Regions from separate parts of the Cryobacterium sp. TS_SC_7 genome, predicted to be linked through region 2. Evidence: predicted binding sites of a transcription regulator. Region 2 holds the regulator's gene; the other holds the start of a gene.
What was found. The regulator LexA, encoded in region 2, represses DNA repair genes until DNA is damaged. The targets are predictions, from matches to a motif close to TCGAACANNTGTTCGA.
Positions count from the first base shown of each region.

Region 1: uvrA (excinuclease ABC subunit UvrA) is a predicted target of LexA. The motif match lies at 2,427-2,442, and genes of this name have one in related genera.

Region 1 covers NZ_CM149589.1:715,941-723,721, reverse strand. Annotated here, with positions in the region: gene coaE (dephospho-CoA kinase) at 1-320, shown strand, start outside; gene uvrB (excinuclease ABC subunit UvrB) at 331-2,394, shown strand; gene uvrA (excinuclease ABC subunit UvrA) at 2,498-5,365, shown strand; gene uvrC (excinuclease ABC subunit UvrC) at 5,384-7,252, shown strand; gene rapZ (RNase adapter RapZ) at 7,315-7,781, shown strand, end outside.
Region 2 covers NZ_CM149589.1:3,295,182-3,302,962, reverse strand. Annotated here, with positions in the region: gene AC0J5J_RS15175 (SseB family protein) at 12-818, opposite strand; gene priA (bifunctional 1-(5-phosphoribosyl)-5-((5-phosphoribosylamino)methylideneamino)imidazole-4-carboxamide isomerase/phosphoribosylanthranilate isomerase PriA) at 802-1,548, opposite strand; gene hisH (imidazole glycerol phosphate synthase subunit HisH) at 1,604-2,236, opposite strand; gene hisB (imidazoleglycerol-phosphate dehydratase HisB) at 2,233-2,856, opposite strand; gene AC0J5J_RS15155 (histidinol-phosphate transaminase) at 2,883-3,971, opposite strand; gene AC0J5J_RS15150 (LysM peptidoglycan-binding domain-containing protein) at 4,041-4,397, opposite strand; gene lexA (transcriptional repressor LexA) at 4,681-5,382, shown strand; gene metE (5-methyltetrahydropteroyltriglutamate--homocysteine S-methyltransferase) at 5,539-7,781, opposite strand, start outside.

The sequences.
Region 1 (7,781 bases), 750 kb from region 2:
AGGAGGACCCGAACGCGATCGTCGTCTACGACGTCCCCCTCCTCGTGGAAGCCGGCGTCGACCATCCGTTCGACCTCGTCGTGGTCACCCAGGCCGACGAACAGACCCGGGTGCGCCGCATGGTGGAGTTGCGGGGAATGGACGCCGGCGAGGCGGAACGCAGAATCCGCTCGCAAGCCAGCGACACCGAGCGTCTCCAGGTCGCGGACGTCGTCATCGACACGGGGGGCACCCTCCCGCAGACCCAGGAACAGGTCGACCTGCTGTGGGACCGGGTGAACGCACAGCGCGAGCAGCGCAGTGTCAGAGGCGCTCCGTAGACTGGAGCCTATGGAACCCACGCGCTCTGTCAATCCGTTCGAGGTGGTGAGCGAGTACACACCCAGCGGTGACCAGCCCACCGCCATCGCCGAGCTGGCCGGCCGGATCAACGCCGGCGAGACCGATATCGTGTTGCTCGGCGCCACCGGAACGGGCAAGTCCGCGACCACCGCCTGGCTGATCGAGCAGGTGCAGCGCCCCACCCTGGTGCTGGCCCACAACAAGACCCTCGCGGCTCAGCTCGTGAACGAATTCCGTGAACTGATGCCCAACAACGCCGTCGAGTACTTCGTGTCGTACTACGACTACTACCAGCCCGAGGCCTACGTGCCCCAGACCGACACCTTCATCGAGAAGGACTCCTCGATCAACGCGGAGGTCGAGCGGCTGCGGCACTCCACCACGAACTCTCTTCTCAGTCGGCGTGACGTCATCGTGGTCTCCACCGTCTCCTGCATCTACGGCCTCGGCACACCCGAGGGGTACCTCGAGGCCATGGTCGCCCTGCAGGTGGGCCAGCAGGTCAACCGGGACTGGCTGATCCGCAAGTTCGTGGCCATGCAGTACCAGCGCAACGACATCGACTTCTCCCGCGGTCACTTCCGGGTGCGCGGCGACACCATCGAGATCATCCCGATGTACGAAGAACTCGCCATCCGCATCGAGATGTTCGGCGACGAGATCGAGGCGCTCTACAGTCTGCATCCGCTCACCGGCGACATCGTGAAGAAACTCGACTCCGTCGCCGTGTTCCCCGGATCGCACTACGTGGCCAGTACCGACGTCATGCAACGGGCGATGGGCACCATCCAGGAAGAGCTCGACGAGCGGCTTGTGCAGCTCGAACGCGAGGGCAAACTGCTCGAGGCCCAGCGTCTGCGGATGCGCACGAACTTCGACCTGGAGATGATGGAGCAGATCGGCTTCTGCTCCGGCATCGAGAACTACTCCCGTCACATCGATGCTCGCCAACCGGGGGAGGCGCCGCACTGCCTGCTCGACTACTTCCCGGATGACTTCCTGATGGTCATCGACGAGTCCCACGTCACGGTGCCTCAGATCGGCGCCATGTACGAGGGCGACTCGTCCCGTAAGCGCACGCTCGTCGACCACGGATTCCGGCTGCCCAGCGCCCTGGACAACCGGCCGCTCAAGTTCTCCGAGTTCAAGGGCCGGGTCGGGCAGACCGTCTACCTGTCCGCTACGCCCGGCAAATACGAGATGGGGATCGCCGACGGCATCGTGGAGCAGATCATCCGCCCCACCGGTCTGATCGACCCGCAGATCATCGTGAAGCCCAGCAAGGGCCAGATCGACGACCTCCTCGAGGAGATCCACAAGCGCGTCGAGCGCAACGAACGCGTGCTGGTCACCACCCTCACCAAGAAGATGGCGGAAGAGCTCACCGACTTCCTCACCGAGGCCGGCGTGCGCGTGCGCTACCTCCATTCGGATGTCGACACCCTCCGCCGCGTCGAACTCCTCACCGAATTGCGGGCCGGCGTCTACGACGTGCTCGTGGGCATCAACCTGCTGCGGGAGGGGCTGGACCTGCCCGAGGTGTCCCTGGTGGCCATCCTCGACGCCGACAAGGAGGGTTTCCTCCGTTCGGCGACGTCCCTGATCCAGACCATCGGTCGCGCGGCCCGCAACGTCTCCGGCGAGGTGCACATGTACGCCGACCGGCTCACGGCCTCGATGGAGCGCGCGATCGACGAGACCGACCGCCGCCGCGAGAAGCAGGTGGCCTACAACACCCTGCACGGGATCGACCCGACCCCGCTCCGGAAACGCATCGCGGACATCACCGAGGTGCTCGCCCGCGAAGAGGCCGACACCGCCGAGTTACTGGCCGGCCGTGACGCGCGGCGTAAGGGCGTCGCACCGACGCCGCGGCGGCAGGGGCTGGCGGCAAACGGCGCGAACGACCTGGAATCGATCATCGCCGACCTCAACGGCCAGATGCTCGAGGCAGCGGGGGAGCTCAAGTTCGAGCTCGCCGCCCGGCTTCGCGACGAGGTGTCCGAGTTGAAGCGGGAGCTGCGCCAGATGGAGAAGGCCGGGCACATCTGATCCCGACCTGAACCCGAAACAACCAGTGAACCTCGAACATGTGTTCGCTCAGGGCGTGCCGGTTTGGAGGGTTCGGGTCGGTGGCACTGCATAGACTCGGATGGTGTCAATTTCCCAGATAGAGACCGGCTCAAAACTCAGCGTCCGCGGCGCGCGCGTGCATAACCTGCACAACGTCGACCTCGAGATCCCGCGCGATTCCCTCGTCGTATTCACGGGGTTGTCCGGTTCGGGCAAGTCCTCGCTTGCGTTCGACACGATCTTCGCGGAGGGGCAACGGCGCTACGTCGAGTCCCTGTCCGCGTATGCCCGCCAATTCCTCGGCCAGGTGGACCGGCCCGACGTGGACTTCATCGAGGGATTGAGCCCCGCCGTCTCCATCGACCAGAGGTCGACCAACCGCAATCCGCGCTCGACCGTGGGTACCATCACCGAGGTCTACGACTACATGCGCCTGCTCTGGGCGCGCATCGGCGTACCGCACTGCGCGGTGTGCGGGGAGATCATCCAGGCTCAGACGGTGCAGCAGATCGCCGACCAGCTGATGGAACTGGGCGAGGGCATCCGCTACCAGGTGCTCAGCCCGGTGGTGACCCAGAAGAAGGGCGAGTTCGTCGACCTGTTCAAGGAGTTGGCGGCGAGCGGGTATTCGCGTGCCATTGTGGACGGCAACCAGATCCAGCTCAACGAGCCGCCCGTTTTGAAGAAGCAGCTCAAGCACGATATCTCCGTGGTCATCGACCGCCTGGTCGCGGGCCCCGACCTGCTCAGCCGGCTGACCGACTCGCTCGAGACGGCCCTCAAGCTGACCGACGGCGTCGTGCAGATCAACTACGTCGACCAGGAGGGCGACGAGGCCTGGCAGAGCTACTCGGAGAAGCTCTCCTGCCCCAACAACCACCCGGTTCAGCTGACCGAGATCGAGCCGCGCACGTTCTCCTTCAACGCGCCCTTCGGCGCGTGCCCGGAGTGCTCCGGGCTCGGCACCCGCATGTCCGTCGACGCGGAACTGCTGCTCGGCGACCCGGAACTGAGCATCGCGGATGGCGTCGTGCTGCCGTGGACCACCCAGGGCAAGGGCCTGTTCCAGTACTACGAGAAGCTTCTCGACGGGCTCGCCCGCGACCTGGACTTCTCCCTCGACACCCCGTGGGGCGAACTGCCCTCCGAAGTGCAGGACGCCGTGCTGCGCGGCGACAACTTCGAGGTCAAGGTGAAGTGGAAGAACCGGTACGGCCGGGAGATGAGTTACACCTCCGGCTTCGAGGGCGTCGTGCCCTACATCGAACGCCAGTACCTGCAGGCCGAGTCCGACACCCAGCGCGCCCGGTGGGGCGAATACCTTCGCGAGGTGGACTGCCCGGTCTGCTCGGGCACCCGTCTCAAGCCCGAGGTCCTCGCGGTGCTGGTGCACGGGTCCAGCATCGCGGATGTGTGCAACCTCAGCCTCACCGACGCCCGCGGTTTCATGAACAAGCTCGAGCTGACCGACCGGGAGGCCGTCATCGCCGCGCAGGTGTTGCGCGAGATCAAGGCGCGCCTGGACTTCCTGATCCGCGTCGGCCTCAACTACCTCAACCTGGCGCGGGCCGCGGCGACCCTGTCCGGCGGCGAGGCGCAGCGCATCCGTTTGGCCACCCAGATCGGCTCGGGGCTGACCGGCGTGCTGTACGTGCTCGACGAACCGAGCATCGGCTTGCACCAGCGTGACAACCGGCGGCTGATTGAGACCCTCGTCGCCCTGCGCGACCTGGGCAACACCCTGATCGTGGTCGAACACGATGAGGACACCATCAAGATGGCCGACTGGGTCGTCGACATCGGTCCGGGGGCCGGCGTCAATGGGGGCCACGTGGTGCACTCCGGCTCGTACGCCGACCTGCTCACCAACACGGAGTCTCTCACCGGCGACTATCTGGCCGGCCGCAAGTCGATCCCGACCCCGGCCACCCGGCGCGCGATCGACCCAGCCCGCGAGATCTCGGTCATCGGGGCGGAAGCCAACAACCTCAAGAAGGTGTCGGTCAGCTTCCCGCTCGGCACGTTCACGGCCGTGACCGGCGTCAGCGGATCCGGCAAATCGTCACTCGTCAACGACATCCTGTACCGGGTGCTCGCCAACCGGCTCAACGGCGCCCGCAAACTCCCCGGCCGGCACACCCGCGTCACCGGGCTCGACCAGCTCGACAAGGTGATCCACGTCGATCAGGCCCCGATCGGTCGCACCCCGCGCTCCAACCCGGCCACCTACACCGGCGTCTTCGACAAGATCCGAACCCTGTTCTCCGAGACGATCGAGGCCAAGGCGCGCGGCTACCTGCCCGGCCGGTTCAGTTTCAACGTCAAGGGCGGGCGCTGCGAAGCCTGCTCCGGCGACGGCACGATCAAGATCGAGATGAACTTCCTGCCCGACGTCTACGTCGCCTGCGAGGTCTGCGGGGGAGCGCGTTACAACCGCGACACCCTGACCGTCCACTACAAGGGCAAGAGCATCGCCGAGGTGCTGGACATGCCCATCAGCGAGGCCGCCGAGTTCTTCGAGGCCATCTCCTCCATTCACCGGTTCCTGAACACCCTCGTCGAGGTCGGCCTCGGCTACGTTCGGCTCGGCCAAAGTGCCACGACCCTGTCCGGCGGCGAGGCGCAGCGCGTCAAACTCGCCACCGAACTGCAGCGCCGTTCCAACGGCCGCAGCGTCTACGTGCTCGACGAGCCGACGACCGGCCTGCACTTCGAAGATGTGCGCAAACTGCTGCTCGTGCTGAACAGCCTCGTCGACAAGGGCAACACGGTGATCGTGATCGAGCACAACCTCGACGTGATCAAGTCCGCCGACTGGGTGATCGATCTCGGCCCCGAGGGTGGCTCCGGTGGCGGTCGCGTGCTGGCCACCGGCACGCCCGAGCACGTCGCCACCGTGAAGAAGAGCCACACCGGCATGTTCCTGAAGGAGATCCTGGCGGCGCACTGACCGCGCCGTTAAACCATCATGTCCGAGCCGCTGAGCTACCGCCCCAAGACGGGCGAGATCCCCACGAGTCCCGGAGTGTACCGGTTTCGTGACGAAACCGGCCGGGTGCTCTACGTCGGCAAGGCCAACAACCTGCGGGCCCGGCTGGCGAACTACTTCGCCCCGCTGAACAGCCTGCACGAGCGTACCCGGCGTATGGTCACGACGGCCACGTCGGTCGAGTGGACGGTCGTCGGTACCGAGGTCGAGGCGCTCCAGCTGGAGTGGACCTGGATCAACGAGTTCGACCCGCCGTTCAACGTGAAGTTCAAGGACGACAAGTCCTACCCCTACCTCGCCGTGACCCTCGCCGACGAGGCGCCGCGTGCCCTCGTCACCCGCACCACCGGCATCCGCGGCGCCCGGTATTTCGGGCCGTACCCCAAGGTCTGGGCCGTCTACGAGACCATCGAGCTCATGCTCAAGGCCTTTCCCATCCGCACCTGCAACAACGCCAATTACAAACGCGCCATGCAGTCCGGCAAGCCGTGCTTCGCCGGTCAGATCGGGCGCTGCTTCGGGCCGTGCTCAGGCACGGTCACCATCGAGGCGCACCGCGCCATCGTCAACGAATTCGTCAGCTTCATGGGCAGCCAGGATCGCAAGCTGATCAACAAGCTGACCGCGGAGATGAAGGATGCCGCGCTCACCCAGAACTACGAGGTCGCCGCGAAACGGCGCGATCAGGTGCGGGCCCTCGATGCGGTGCTGGAGAAGAGCGCCGTCGTGCTTCGCGACAACGTCGACATCGACCTCTTCGCCATCGACCAGGATGAGCTGGCCGCGGCGGTGCAACTGTTCATCGTGCGCGGCGGGCGAATCCGCGGTGTGCGCGGGTGGATGGTCGACAAGGAGCTTGACCTCACGACGAGCGACCTGATCGACTCGATCATGCTCACCGCCTACGGCTCAGGGACCGCGCCGCCGCGCGAGATCGTGGTCCCGGAACTGCCCGACGACGCCGAGGCGCTTGAAACCTGGCTGGCCGGCATCGGCAAGCGCAAAGTGAGACTCGTCGCCGCGCAGCGGGGAGAGAAGGCCGCGCTGCTCGCCACGGCCACCCAGAACGCCAAGCACGCCCTGATGCTCTACAAGACCCGGCGAAGCTCCGACTTCGTCGCCCGGTCCAAGGCGCTGGAGGACATCCAGGAGGCGTTGGACATGCCGTCGGCGCCGCTCCGGATGGAGTGCTACGACGTTTCGCACCTCAGCGGCACCAACATCGTCGCCTCCATGGTGGTCTTCGAAGACGGTTTGCCGCGCACCGACGAGTACCGTCGGTTCAGCATCCCCGAGTCGACGGATGACACGGACTCCATCTACCGTACGCTGACCCGCCGCCTGGCGTATCTCGTTCCCGACGACGCGACTCCCGCTGACGGCGACGTCGATGCCACGGGTAAACGCAAGAAGTTCCGGTACCAGCCGAACCTGCTCATCGTCGACGGCGGTCAGCCGCAGGTCGCCGCCGCGGCGCGTGCCCTGCGGGAGTCCGGTGTGACCGGCATCCAGTTGTGCGGCATCGCGAAACGGTTGGAGGAGATCTGGTTGCCGGACTCCGACTACCCGGTGATCCTGCCGCGGAACAGCGACGCTTTGTTCCTGATCCAGCGCATCCGGGACGAGGCGCACCGGTTCGCGATCGTGCACCAGCGGTCGAGGCGGAAGCGCGATATCACGTCGGTTCTGGGGGAGATCCCCGGTCTCGGGCCGGCACGAGTCAAGGTGCTGCTGCAACATTTCGGGTCGGTCGCCCGCCTCAAGGAGGCGCCGGTGGAGGCGATTGCCGAGGTTCGCGGCATCGGTCCGGTGCTGGCGGAGGCGATTCATCGTCACCTGCGCGCCTGAACCGCCCGGCTGATCGGTAGGCTGGACACTTAGGTTCCACTCGATCGAAGGCGCAGCGCAGAATGACAACGGATATCGACAGGCAGGAAATGCTTATCGTGACGGGTATGTCCGGCGCAGGTCGCTCCACGGTGGCCAACGCCCTCGAGGACCTGGGCTGGTACGTCGTCGACAACCTGCCGCCCCAGATGCTGCGCCCGCTCGTCGAACTCGTCGGCCGTGCAGGCACCAGCCTTCCCAAGATCGCGGCCGTCGTCGACATTCGTGGTCGGGATTTCTTCTCCGACTTCCAGGAGATCCTGCACTCACTGCGGAGGACGACCCAGGTACGGGTCATCTTCCTCGAGGCGCGCGACGACGTGCTCGTGCGCCGCTTCGAATCCGTGCGTCGCCCGCATCCGCTTCAGGGGGACGGCACGATCCTCGACGGCATCTCGGCGGAGCGGCACAAGCTCAGCGCCGTGCGCGAGTCCTGCGACCTCGTGATCGACACCTCGGACCTCAACATCCACCAGTTGGCCACATCGAT
Region 2 (7,781 bases):
GATGCGGTCGACTACTTGGAGGCGACGAGCTGCACGGTGAGCGAGTCGACCTGCGTGGCGATCAGGTCGCTCGCCGACCAGCGGGCGGCGAGCCGGGCAAGGGTCGCGTCGAGTTCGGTGCGGGTCAGGCCGTCCACGAGTTCGAGGCGCACGACCAGTTCCGGGCCGGCGAGCCGGGCGGCCGGGTCGCCCGGGGCCAGCTCCACTCCGAGCACGCTCAGTTCGGTGGCGACGGACTCGGCGAAGGCATCCGCGACGGGCCGGCTGGCGTAACTGGGCGTCCAGGGCAGGGACTGCGCGATGGCCCACAGGGCGGGCCGGCGCACGACGAACTCGGTCGGCGCGGTCGGGTCGAGCACGACCAGGTCGGTGTCGTCCTGGGCCGCGGCCAGCGCCACCCGGATGCCGTCGGACGGCACGGGACGAGCCTGCGTGTTCCAGGCCGACATCGCGGCAACGGAGGAGAACACCGGCAACACCGTGCGTCCGTCGGGTCCGGCGACGGTGATGATCGAGAGTTCCTGGGTCTTGTCGACGACGAGACCGGCGTCAGTGGTGCCCGAGTCGCCGAGCGCGGTGACCAGGGGGATGAGCAGACGGGCCGTGCGCAGGGCGTCGACGACCGTCTCCTCGCCTGCCTCCCGGGAGTGGAACCGGTGCAGCGCCTCGAGCAGGAACTCCGGTGCCAGCCCATCGTCGTCGGAGTGCAGGCTGGGCGAGAACGTGCGCCCGGCCCACGGCTGCCCCGCGGAATCGCCGCCGCCGGGACCGGGGCCGCCGGGCAGGCCGGTGGAGCCGAGGTTACGCGCCCGCGACATCCAGCGCCTCGCCCAGGGTGAACGCCCCCGCGTAGAGGGCCTTGCCGACGATGGCACCCTCGAGGCCGAGCGGCACCAGTTCGCGCAGCGCGCGGAGGTCGTCGAGGCTGGAGATGCCGCCGGAGGCGACGACCGGGCGGTCGGTGCGCTCCATCACCTGGCGGAGCAGGTCGATGTTCGGGCCCTGCAGTGTGCCGTCCTTGGTCACGTCGGTGACGACGTAGCGGGAGCAGCCGGCCTCTTCGAGGCGGGCGAGCACCTGCCAGAGGTCGCCGCCCTCCTTGGTCCAGCCGCGGGCGGCGAGGGTCGTTCCGCGCACGTCGAGGCCGACAGCGACGGCGTCCCCGTGCCGGGCGATGACCTGGGCGGCCCACTCCGGGTCTTCCAGGGCGGCGGTGCCGAGGTTGATCCGGCTGACGCCCGCATTCAGCGCAGCGTCCAGCGACGCATCGTCGCGGATGCCGCCGGACAGCTCGATCTTCACGCCCGTGACCTCCCGGATCACGGTGCGGATGACATCCGTGTTGTTACCGCGGCCGAACGCGGCGTCGAGGTCGACGAGGTGGATCCACTCCGCACCCTGGCGAGCCCAGTCCCGGGCCGCGTCGACGGGGTCACCGTAGTTGGTCTCGGTACCGGCCTCACCCTGGGTCAAGCGCACGGCTTTGCCGTCGGCGACGTCGACGGCGGGCAGCAGAACGAGACGGGGGGCAGGGTTGTTCTCAGTCATGGGTGTCCTCGGTTGGGAGTGGTCGCGGCGACCGGTTCAGTCAGGAAAGGGGAAGCTAGTCGTGGAGGGTGCCCAGCCAGTTGCTGAGCAGACGGATGCCGGCCTCACCGGATTTCTCCGGGTGGAACTGGGTGGCTGTGAGCGGTCCGTTCTCGATGGCGGCCAGGAACGGCCGACCGTGCTCGGACCAGGTGAGGATCGGCTTCGGGAACGGCGGCATGACGTCGAGGGTCCAGTCCTGGGCGGCATAGGAGTGCACGAAGTAGAACCGCTCCTGCTCGATGCCGCGGAAGAGGGCTGACCCTTCCCCCGGCGTGACCGTGTCCCAGCCCATGTGCGGCAGAACGGGCGCGTCCAGCCGGGTCACGGTGCCCGGCCATTCGCCGAGGCCTTCCGTGTCGATTCCGCGTTCGACGCCGTGCTCGAACATGACCTGCATGCCCACGCAGATGCCGAGCACCGGGCGTCCGCCCGCGATCCGCCGGTCGATGATCTCATCGCCCCGCACGGCGGTCAGCGCCTGCATCACGGCGCTGAACGCCCCCACACCGGGCACGACCAGGCCGTCGGCCTCGAGCGCTTCACGGCGATCGCTGGTCAGCGTGACGACAGCCCCGGCCAGCTCGAGAGCCTTGACTGCCGAGTGCACGTTTCCCGTGCCGTAGTCGAAGACGACGACGTTGGTCACAGTGCACCCTTGGTGGACGGGATGCCCGACACCAGCGGGTCGAGCGCCTTGGCCTGCCGGAAGGCACGGGCGAAGGCCTTGAACTCGGCTTCGGCGATGTGGTGCGGGTCGCGACCGCCCTGCACCGTGACGTGCACGGTGAGGCCGGCGTTGAAGGCCACGGCCTCGAACACGTGGCGCACCATCGATCCGGTGAAGTGGCCTCCGATCAGGTGGAATTCGAAACCCGCCGGTTCTCCCTGGTGCACGAGATACGGGCGTCCGGAGATGTCGACGACGGCCTGCACGAGCGCCTCGTCGAGCGGCACCAGGGCGTCGCCGTACCGGGAGATGCCGGATTTGTCCCCGAGGGCCTGCTTGATGGCCTGCCCGAGCAGGATTCCGACGTCTTCGACGGTGTGGTGCACGTCGATCTCGATGTCACCGCGCGCCCGCACCGTGAGGTCGGTCAGCGAGTGTTTCGCGAACGCGGTCAATAGGTGGTCGTAGAACGGGACCGAGGTCTGAATGTCGGACTCACCGGTGCCGTCGAGGTTGAGCGACAGGTCGATGCTCGACTCGCTCGTCTCACGCTGCAGGTGGGCGAAACGGGGCGGAGTGGACGCTGAAGAGAAGCTCATACGCCTAGTTTATTGGCCTGATCCGGTCACGGCTGCCCGAGCGCTTCGATGGCGGTGAGGAAGGCGGTCGTCTCCGCTTCGGTGCCGGCGCTGACTCGCAGGTGGCCGGGGATGCCGACGTCCCGCACGAGGACGCCGTCGGCCAGCAGGGCTTCGAACGTGGCCCGCGGGTCTTCGACCCCGCCGAACAGCACGAAGTTGCTCGCACTGCGCAGCGGCGAGTACCCGAGGCAGGTCAGTTCGGCCGAGATGCGGTCGCGCTGGGAGCGGATGTCGTCGACCATCGCGAGCATCGCCGGCGTGTGGGCGAGGGCGGCGACTGCGGCCGCCTGGGTGAGCGCCGACAGGTGGTACGGCAGGCGCACGAGGCGCAGCGCATCCGTCACGGCCGGGTCGGCGGCCAGATACCCGACGCGGGCTCCGGCGAAGGCGAACGCCTTGCTCATGGTGCGGGAGACCAGCAGACGCTCCCGGCCGGGCAGCAGGCTGAGCGCACTCGGCGCGTCGGTCGGGCCGAACTCGTAATAGGCCTCGTCGACGACGACGACACCGTCGGTCGCGTCGTAGACGGCCGCGATGGTGTCCAGGGACAGCGGTGTGCCGGTGGGGTTGTTCGGCGAGCAGAGGAAGACGAGGTCGGGGGCGACCCGGTTGACCCAGTCGACGGCCGTGGCCGGGCTGAGCTCGAAGTCGGCGTCGCGCCCGCCGGCGATCCAGCGGGTGCCGGTTCCGGAGGCGAGCAGCGGGTACATCGAGTATGTCGGTGCAAACCCGAGCACGGACCGCCCGGGACCACCGAAGGCCTGAAGCACCTGCTGCAGCACCTCGTTGGACCCGTTCGCCGCCCAGATGTTCTTGCGGGTCAGCCCATGGCCGAGGTATCGGGCGAGGGAATCGCGCAGTTCTGTGAATTCCCGATCGGGATACCGGTTGACGGTTTTCACCGCGACCGCCAGCGCAGAGACGATGTCCTGCGCCACCTCGTCCGGGATTCCGTGTGTGTTCTCATTCACATTGAGGGCCACCGGCACATGCAGTTGGGGGGCCCCGTAGGGAGTGAGTCCGCGCAGATTATCGCGGAGGGGCAGGTCGCTGAGACTGGTCACTTCCCCCATATTACCGGCGGACGTATCGCGCGAACGGGTTCGGCCGAATCAGGGCCCGCTGGACCAGGACTGAGTGAATCAAAACTCGTTCGGCAGGGCGAGCCTCTGTCCGGGCTGCACGCTGTCGGACGGGAGCTGGTTGAGGCTCACGATCTCGGCGATGACGTCGCGCGGGTCGGACGTCGGGGCGATGGTCTCGGCGAGTTGCCAGAGCGACTGCCCCGATTGAATGGTCACGTAGTCGAAGGCCGTGGCCACACGGCCGACCGTCGAGCTCTCGGCGGCTGCCAGTCCGCCGTTCAGAACGACGACGAATGCCGCGGCCACGAGCGGAAGGCCCGCCAGCGCCGTGAAAACAACGCGACCGCGCCGGGTCAGACGCAGTCGGCTGCGCCCTGTCGCGATGGGGGCGCCAAGATCAAGTGCAGTGCTCATATCCAACCTCCTGTAAGAAGACGCATCCGGCTCTCGGCCGGGAGAGCCGGATGCGAACTTATGTTCCGAATGTATATTCGATATTTCGAACAATCAAGCCCTATTCGGTACTTTCTGAAAAGATTTTTCCGACACACTCGAATACATGTTTGTTTTCTGAGCGTGAGATGGATACAGTTTCGATTGTCTGTTTGAAACTCAATCAGGCACCCCCGACATTCGCGTGAAACGGTCGCCGTCACGGCTGCTGCCAGCGCACCACTCAACACGAGGAGCGACGAACGTGGCACAAGACACCAGCGGTCCCCGCGACAAGGGCGGCACCAGACGGCGCAAGAGCCTGAGCGAGAAACAGCTCGCCATCCTCGACGTGATCCAGCGCTCGGTCAGCCAGCGCGGTTATCCGCCGAGCATGCGCGAGATCGGCGACGCCGTCGGGCTCGCCTCCCTGTCGAGCGTCACCCACCAGCTCAACCAGCTTGAACTGAGCGGTTATCTGCGCCGCGACCCGAATCGTCCCCGCGCCCTCGAAGTTCTGATCGAGATTCCGCAGTCGCCCGAAGACGCCACGTCCGGCACGGAGAGTTTCCACACCGGGGTCCAGGTCGGTGATGCCGCGATGGTGCCGCTCGTCGGCCGCATTGCGGCCGGAATTCCGATCACCGCCGAACAGCAGATCGACGAGATCTTCCCGCTCCCCCGCCAGCTCGTCGGTAAGGGCGATCTCTTCATGCTCAAGGTGACGGGCGAGTCCATGATCGACGCGGCCATCATGGATGGTGACTGGGTCGTCGTTCGGCAGCAGAAGACCGCGGAGAACGGCGAGATCGTCGCGGCCATGCTCGACAACGAGGCCACCGTGAAGGTGTTCCGCCAGCGCGACGGACACACCTGGCTGCTCCCCCGCAACACGAACTTCGAACCGATCGTCGGCGACCACGCCGAGATTCTCGGCAAGGTCGTGGCGGTGCTGCGCTCGGTGTAGGCCGGATCACGGCTCGGGGTCTCGCGGTCTCGACAGGCTCGACCAGCGTCGTGGAGACTCTGATTTGTCGGGTCACCACAGGGTTCAGGAGGCCGGGCACGAACACCGTTTTTCGGTGTCGTGCCCGGCCTTCTGCGTGGGTGCGGCCGGCGCGGACTACGCGGGAACGGCCAGGCGCGTGCGCACGGCGCGGGTGGCGGCGAGCATGTTCCGCAGAGACTGCACCGTCTCGGCATAGCCCCGGGTTTTCAGGCCGCAATCCGGGTTCACCCAGATCTGGCCGGACGGGATGGCCCGGGCGGCCCGCTCGAGCAGGTCGGTCAGCTCGGCGACACTGGGAACCCGCGGCGAGTGGATGTCCCACACACCCGGGCCGATCCCGTGGTCGAAGCCGGAGGTCTGGATATCCCCGACGACCTCCATGCGCGACCGTGCCGCCTCAATGCTGGTCACGTCGGCGTCCAGATTACGGATCGCGTCGATGACGACGCCGAATTCGGAATAACACAGGTGCGTGTGGATCTGCGTCGCCTCGGCCGCACCGGCGGTGGCCAGGCGGAACGAGCCCACCGACCAGTCGAGGTATTCTGCGTGGTCCTCCTTCTTCAGCGGCAGCAGTTCTCGCAGTGCGGGCTCGTCGACCTGGACGATCTGAATTCCCGCTCTCTCGAGGTCGGCGATTTCATCGCGGAGCGCCAGGGCCACCTGCCGGGCCGTGTCGCCGAGCGGCTGGTCATCGCGCACGAACGACCACGCGAGGATCGTCACCGGGCCGGTGAGCATCCCCTTCACCGGTTTGAGCGTCAGACCCTGGGCGTACGCCGACCACTCGACCGTGATCGGCTGCGGCCGGGACACATCTCCCCAGAGGATCGAGGGGCGCACGCACCGGCTGCCGTACGACTGCACCCAGCCGTTCTCGGTGACGGCGAACCCGTCGAGATTCTCGGCGAAGTACTGCACCATGTCGTTGCGCTCCGGCTCGCCGTGCACCAGCACGTCGAGGCCGATTTCTTCCTGCACCGTGACCACGCGCGCTATCTCGGCCCGCATCAGGTCTCGATAGTCAACGGTGCTCAGCGACCCCTTGAGTAATTGCGCCCGGGCCCGACGGATGTCCCCGGTCTGCGGGAACGATCCGATCGTGGTCGTCGGCAGGAACGGCAGATTCAGGGTGGCCTCCTGGGCCGCCACCCGTGCGGCGTAGTCCACGCGGGTGAAGTCGGTCGGGGTGAGGGCCTCCGTGCGCACGCGTACGGCGCCGTCGTGCACGCCGGGCGCGACCCGTCTCGCGTCGAGGGCTGCGGAGGCTGCCGCGAGGTCGGCGGCGATGGCAGCACGCCCCTCGGAGAGCCCCCGGGCGATCGTGGCCACCTGGGTGACCTTCTGGTCGGCGAAGGCCAGCCAACTCTTCAACTCGTCGCTCAGCGCCGATTCGTCGTCGACGTCGTGCGGCACGTGCAGCAGCGACGTCGAGGTGGAGACCGTGACCCGGGGTGAGAGCCGCTCCAGACCGGCCACGGTCTCGAAGGCCGTCGCTAGGTCACCGCGCCAAATGTTGTGGCCGTCGATGACGCCGGCAACCAGCGTCGTCGTCTCCAGCCCGGCCGTCACGGCCGGCACTTTTCCCCGCACCAGGTCGAGCCCGATGGCTTCCACCGCGGTCGCTGCGAGAACGGGCAGGGCGTCGTCGAGGCTGCCGTAAGGTGCTGCGACAAAGATGGAGGGGCGCTCGGCAAGGCCCCCGAGCGTGGTGTACGCGGAGTGAACGGCGGTCAGGGCATCCGCTCTCGGGATGTCGATGCTCTCGCTGACGAGGGCAGGTTCGTCCAGTTGCACCCATTCGGCGCCGGCGGCGCGCAGCCGCTGCAGCAAGGCCGCGTAGACGGGCACGAGGTCGTCGAGGCGTTCCAGCGGGCTGAAGCCGGCGGGAGCCGCGTCGCTCGGCTTGCTGAGCAGCAGGAACGTGACCGGGCCGACGATGACCGGACGGGTCAGGAATCCGGCTGCCTTCGCCTCCACGAACTCCTGCACGAGACGGTCACTGGCGAGGGAGAACGCGGTCTCAGGACCGATTTCCGGCACCAGGTAGTGATAGTTGGAGTCGAACCATTTGGTCATCTCGAGCGGCAGATGGTCGCCGGCACCGCGGGCGAGGGTGAAATACCCGGCCAGGTCGAGGCGTCCGTCGGCATCCTGGAGATGAGCGAACCGGGCCGGGACGGCGCCCACCGTGCACAGGGCGTCCAGAACCTGGTCGTAATACGAGAACGATTCCGGGATGGAGGAGTCGTCCCGGCCGAGTCCGAGCCGCACGAGGCGCTCCCGGGTACTCCCGCGCAGGGCAGCAGCGGTGGTTTCGAGCTCCCCCGCGGTGACCGATCCGGCCCAGAACGCTT